2 regions of the Heyndrickxia sp. FSL K6-6286 genome follow, and region 2 is predicted to be linked to the other one. Evidence: a T-box and tRNA genes for the amino acid it is inferred to sense, from the RefSeq annotation. Region 2 holds a T-box; the other holds one or more tRNA genes.
What was found. The T-box of region 2 lies ahead of gltX (glutamate--tRNA ligase). A T-box ahead of a tRNA ligase gene usually reads a tRNA of that ligase, here a tRNA-Glu.
Positions count from the first base shown of each region.

Region 1: it encodes a tRNA-Glu, which carries the amino acid that the T-box ahead of gltX (glutamate--tRNA ligase) is inferred to sense. The anticodon was not compared.

Region 1 is NZ_CP152029.1:1,497,773-1,501,038, reverse strand. It holds gene MHI39_RS07520 (1,4-dihydroxy-2-naphthoate polyprenyltransferase) at 398-1,324, shown strand; tRNA gene MHI39_RS07515 (tRNA-Glu) at 1,836-1,907, opposite strand; tRNA gene MHI39_RS07510 (tRNA-Ser) at 1,915-2,002, opposite strand; tRNA gene MHI39_RS07505 (tRNA-Asn) at 2,010-2,084, opposite strand; tRNA gene MHI39_RS07500 (tRNA-Ile) at 2,103-2,179, opposite strand; tRNA gene MHI39_RS07495 (tRNA-Gly) at 2,190-2,263, opposite strand; tRNA gene MHI39_RS07490 (tRNA-Phe) at 2,397-2,472, opposite strand; tRNA gene MHI39_RS07485 (tRNA-Asp) at 2,629-2,705, opposite strand; tRNA gene MHI39_RS07480 (tRNA-Met) at 2,735-2,808, opposite strand; tRNA gene MHI39_RS07475 (tRNA-Ser) at 2,978-3,070, opposite strand; tRNA gene MHI39_RS07470 (tRNA-Ile) at 3,080-3,156, opposite strand; tRNA gene MHI39_RS07465 (tRNA-Met) at 3,161-3,237, opposite strand; tRNA gene MHI39_RS07460 (tRNA-Ala) at 3,262-3,266, opposite strand, start outside.
Region 2 is NZ_CP152029.1:3,751,106-3,754,371, reverse strand. It holds gene gltX (glutamate--tRNA ligase) at 214-1,878, opposite strand; T-box leader at 2,119-2,356, opposite strand; gene MHI39_RS18930 (TetR/AcrR family transcriptional regulator) at 2,765-3,266, shown strand, end outside.

The DNA of each region.
Region 1 (3,266 bases), 2.3 Mb from region 2:
CCCCCAAAACTACCTTACGTTAATTACTATGATCATTGCATTCTTGTTCTATATTATGCCCAACTTTTAAGATACACTTCTAAATCGACGGAGTCAACGAACATATCTTATGAAACTTTTTCCCTACCTTATTATATGACAACTAGACAAAAAAGTTCAGTAATCTATGATTCAAATATTGAAATGGGAATTTTTCTTTCCATTACATATAAAAATTGATTGACACCTATCCTTCATTTACCTACACTTTAGAGTGTACTCCTATTGTCATTTCGATGGTCTATAGGAGGACTAAATCTGCATTAACAATAGATTTGCACGCCTTATGGATAATGCTGGGGAACAAAACCAGATGAACTTTTTCAAGGTAAAGATATGTAAAGGGAGAGACATAACAATGAGTTCACATTCTTCACCATTGGTGAAACCAGACAAAGGATGGCGAATTTGGTGGCAATTAACGCGACCCCATACGCTTACTGCTTCTTTTGTCCCTGTATTATTAGGGACAGCCTTTGCCATGCAAAACTCAAAGATTGATATTCCAATATTCATTGCGATGCTAGTGGCTTGCCTACTAATACAGGCAGCGACAAATATGTTTAATGAGTATTACGATTATGCTAGAGGACTAGACCATGAAGAATCAGTTGGAATTGGCGGTGCCATTGTCCGAAATGGTGTAAAACCAAAAACTGTTCTTAATCTTGCTCTGATTTTCTATGGGATCTCTGCATTATTAGGACTGTATATTATCATCAGTAGTTCCTGGTGGATTGCAGTTATTGGAGCCATATGTATGGCTGTTGGTTATTTTTATACTGGAGGACCCTTACCAATTGCATATACCCCTTTTGGAGAAATTATTTCAGGGTTCTTTATGGGGATTGTTATTATACTAATTTCTTATTTTATTCAAACCGGTAATATTACGACAGATAGCATTCTTATCTCTATTCCTATATTCATTTTAGTAGGAGCAATTATGTTATCCAATAACATTCGTGATTTAGATGGAGATAAGGAAAATGGACGGAAAACAGTTGCTATTCTAATAGGAAGAAAAAATGCAATTACATTACTTGCTACCATGTTTATAGTCTCATATCTATGGTTAATTGTTTTAGTGCTAATGCAGATCGTCACACCATGGACTCTCATTACACTTTTAAGCCTTCCAATGCCTATTAAAGCAGTAAGAGGCTTCATTGGAAAGACAGAACCTATTCAAATGGTTCCTGCGATGAAAGCAACAGCTCAAACAAATACTTTCTTTGGTTTACTAGTAACAATTGGGCTTTTCATTTCATTTCTTATCAAGTAGTGAAAAACAGATTTCATATGTTGCTATTCCTTATAGCAACATAACATTAAAATGAGATTCAATGCTAAATGTGGGGAGAAGTTATTTTTACTTCTCCCCTTTTTCTTTTATTCTAAGAAGATAATAGTTTTTGCTCAACGCTTTCGTTCAGTTGATTCAACAGTCTCTACCAATTGTTCAAATCATTTCACTTTTGTTAAGGCTATACGTATACCCATGGGCTTTTGACAGACAGGAAAAAAAGGATTTTTATAAGCCTGTTGAGATGGACTTTGATTATTCTCCTATACTTTTTTATAATCAAGTAATATCATGTTAGAATTTATTATGTATAGTTGATACTGGTTTCTTGAAAACTCACATAATGATTACGAGCATTTTTTATGTCTTAAAATTGTGTAAATCCCTACATCATATAGTATAGAACCAATATTACCTCTAGACAAAAAAAGGTAGTTTAAAAGTTTCTATTTTAGAAATCTTTTAAACTACCTTTTTTCTTAATAATGAATGACCCGTACGGGATTCGAACCCGTGTTACCGCCGTGAAAGGGCGGTGTCTTAACCGCTTGACCAACGGGCCGACAATACGGAGAAGGAGGGATTTGAACCCTCGCGCCGGTTACCCGACCTACACCCTTAGCAGGGGCGCCTCTTCAGCCACTTGAGTACTTCTCCAATTATATGGCTCCGCAGGTAGGATTCGAACCTACGACCGATCGGTTAACAGCCGATAGCTCTACCACTGAGCTACTGCGGAACAAGTAAATTATCATTATGGTGGGCCTAAATGGACTCGAACCATCGACCTCACGCTTATCAGGCGTGCGCTCTAACCAGCTGAGCTATAGGCCCACAAAAATTATGGAGCGGGTGATGGGAATCGAACCCACGACAACAGCTTGGAAGGCTGTAGTTTTACCACTAAACTACACCCGCATGATGGGGCCACTAATCGGAATCGACCTCACAAATGTCTGAGCCACAATCCAATTTTTAACCACTTCGGAATAGCCGTCATGTTCAACTAAACATTGGATTACATGTAGTTATTAGCCACTTAAACATAAAATGGTGGCTCGGGACGGAATCGAACCGCCGACACATGGATTTTCAGTCCATTGCTCTACCGACTGAGCTACCGAGCCAAATATAATATCTATTTTCTATATAAAATTGTGTTCGCCATCGTCCCAATTTCAGAAAGCTTATTCAAGCTGTGGCTCAATTGGTACGCTGATGTATCGCTTTGTAGCCTATTCGGACGTGCTCTACCGACTGAGCTACCGAGCCAAATTATAAAATGGCGGTCCGGACGGGACTCGAACCCGCGACCTCCTGCGTGACAGGCAGGCATTCTAACCAACTGAACTACCGGACCAAATTTCTTTCAAGTTTACTTGAAAATGATTGCGGAGGCAGGATTTGAACCTGCGACCTTCGGGTTATGAGCCCGACGAGCTACCAGACTGCTCCACCCCGCGACGATATTATTAAAAATATTCTAATCCAATCTTTTCATCAACTGTCCCGATTTCAGTATGCTTACTCTAGTAGCAGCTCAATCGGTACAACTCGTAGTTGTTCGATGAAGTAACGCTCGTTGCTCCACCCAGTGACGATATTATTAAAAATCTTTTAAAGAAATAGTTATGGCGGAGGAAGAGGGATTCGAACCCCCGCGCGGTGTAACCCGCCTGTCGGTTTTCAAGACCGATCCCTTCAGCCAGACTTGGGTATTCCTCCAATTATATATGGTGGACCTTGTAGGACTCGAACCTACGACCGGACGGTTATGAGCCGTCTGCTCTAACCAGCTGAGCTAAAGGTCCTCTATGGTAGCGGCGGAGGGGATCGAACCCACGACCTCACGGGTATGAACCGTACGCTCTAGCCAGCTGAGCTACGCCGCCATAGTAAATTTTAATTTTAGATATTGGTG
Region 2 (3,266 bases):
CCAGGTTTGTTGAAGATTGGTTTTTAACTTTTGTTCAGCACACGAGGCATATAGGTAATCATTCATTTATGCACCAAAACCAGTGACCGTAACACAAATAGTATAAACTTTAAGGTGAAGATAGTGGATAATATGAAAGATGTTGCTATGTAAATATAGCTAAATGACCGGAAAAGAGAAGTCCGGTCATTTTTTTATATGATTTTAAGTTGATTAAATAGAATGTCCGAAAAATGTATGCAATCTTGAAAGAACCCTCTTTTCGCCCATTACCTTCATAATATCAAACAAATCAGGTGTATTAGTTCTGTTAGTTAGAGCGACCCTAATTACCATCGCTACATCACCAACATGTCCTTTGTAATTGTTAGGATTGGCCTTATATTCTTTCATATCCTTTGCAAATCCGAGCTCATCTGCAAGTACTTTAATATTATGGAACCAAGTATCCTTTTCATTAGTAAAACTATAAGTTTTGCTGAAACCTAGTACTATTTCTTTCGCAATATCAAAACTTACATTTGTTGGTAACTTATAGCCACTCAATATATCCTTTTCAAACAATTCATCATAAAAGAAAGCAATCATTGGCTTTACATCTGACCACTTTGAATAGTCCTTTCTTGGTTTCTCAATTGTTCTACCTATATTTAGAATGTCTACTGTGTATTCCTTATACTTGTCTATTAAAGTATTAAACTCAGAATCAAATTCCTCTGACCAATCATATAAATAATCAAATACTTGTTTACCAGTGAGCCTAGAGATAACATCCCTGCTAACATCATCCAGTTTGTTCATATCTAATAAAGCACCACTGGCATTCATTTTACCAGGATTGATAAAAAAGTCTCTAAATGTTTTATTAGGGTTTGTCATCTTCCATTCTTCAAAGTCAGAATTGATGAGATTCATGAAGTATTCACTTAGTGCCATTCCTGGATACCCTTGTTCTCTGTAATACTCAGCGGTACCATCAAGATCCTTTCGTTTACTAAATTTCCGCTTAGAAGCTCCAACTTGCTTCATGATTGGAGCAATATGACCGTATTTGGGTATTCTAAAACCTAAGGTTTCAAACAACTGTATATGGATCGGCACTGAAGAAAGCCATTCATCGCCCCTAATAACATGGGTTGTACCCATCAAGTAGTCATCTATGGCATGAGCAAAGTGATATGTTGGTAAACCATCCGTTTTCATAATAACAATATCTTGGTCATTTTCAGGTAACTCAATCTCGCCTTTTACTAAATCATGGTACCGTATTCTTCTATCTGATGAACCCGAAGATTTAAGTCTAATAACAAATGGTTGACCATTTAAAATCTCTTCCTGTGCTTGTTGAAATGATATATCCCGATGTTTCGCCCACCTGCCATAATAACCTGTTGTGACTTTTAAGTCTTGTTGACTTATTCTTATTTTTTGTAAATCATCCGTATCACAGAAGCAAGGATATGCTAAACCATTTCTGACTAAATGCTTAATAAATACCTTATAGATTTGTATCCGTGAGCTTTGTTTATAGGGTCCGTAATCCCCCATATCGTCACCTGAAAAGGTAGGTCCTTCATCGAAACGAATCCCGAAGTATAACAATGAATTAATAATGTTTTCGATGCTACCTTTAATTTCACGTTTTTTATCTGTGTCTTCAATACGCAAGAAAAAGACTCCATTACTTTGATGGGCTAATCTTTCCGATACTAAAGTTGCGTATAGCCCACCAATATTCAACGAACCCGTTGGACTCGGTGCAAAACGTGTCACCATAGCATATGAAGACAAATTTCTTGGCGGATATAGTGAATATATATCAGCCGGTAACTGTTTAACATCTGGAAATAATAGTTCTGCCATGCATTCATTTGACATGTCATATCCCCCTATAGATTAAAAATAAAGGCTGTATTCGTATAGTTTGTTGCTTTTGTAAAAGCCCAACTACAGGCTTTTACACCCAATAAAGGATTCAGCGATTCTTATGGAGTTTGCAGCACTTTTCTCAGTAAAATGAAAGGTGTAGTCGTGTTCAGTCGATAGTTATTAGTTAAAACTTTACTTAAATTGCAACAATGTTTGAGAAAAGAGCCAAAATAAAAAGCCCTTCATCCTGCTAAGGACGAAAGGCATACTTCCGCGTTACCACCTAAATTGGTTAAAAACCCGCTCATTATGCAGCTCATAATTACTTTACTGCACATTTCCTTAACGGGATTTCCCGGTTGACTTACTCCGATTTTTCAGTCAACTGCTCCAAGGCTTCTTTCATTAAGCTCGAATGCCCAATCTCACCAGCATGGGCTCTCTATGATTCGAGTGATTAATTACTCTTCCTCTTCACTGCATTTTACAATATGTGGATATATTTAGTGGTACATTAATACATTTTTTTTAAGCTGTCAACATCTAATTTGGACTTAAAGGACGACATCTTTAGAACTTTCCGTTGGTTGGTGACTGTGGAAAGTAGAGGCTAAGAGATGCAAGTGAAGAGAGGAAGAACTGTATGAAAAGTTAATCTTATTGATATTTTATATTATTAATAGAATAATTATTTTTGCCATCTTTATTTATTGTTGTCCAAAATATTGACTCAAATCCAGTTTTTCGTGCAGGCGTGTTACTGTGCAATTGTTTTTATTTAAACTAAGGGGCATTTTAGTTTTACAAGAATTAATAAGAAGTATTAAGATTTCTTTATTGACTAATCAGTCCGAAATGAATAAAATAATATTCTGAAAGGAGGTTAGAATATCCAATGGCTAGAAATAAAGAATTTGATCCATCTATTGTGCTACATAAATCTATGGAGATTTTTGGACATTATGGCTACGAAGGCACTTCGCTTCAAAATTTATTAGAAGGTTTAGGAATAGCACGTCAAAGTTTATATGACACTTATGGTACAAAAAGGGATCTGTTTATTTCTGCAGTAAAACAATATATAAATGGAAAAACTGCTGTTGTAATATCATATTTGGAGCGTCCTGGGTCAGTAAAAAAGGCTATTAGTGAAATTTTCTATGAGGGAATAAACGTCTTAAAGGATGATGCAAGGCGTAAAGAATGCTTTATTATGGATAGTGCAATCGCTCAAATACCCCATGATTTGGAAATATCAGAGTTTTTTAACCATGATTTAAAACGGTTAGAAGAAGCTTTTTATAAAGCTTTAGTACGTGGTCAAGAACAGGGGGAAATTGGGAAGAAAAAAAAAGTTGAAGATGCATCTAATAAACTAGTTAACTTTATTTTGAATG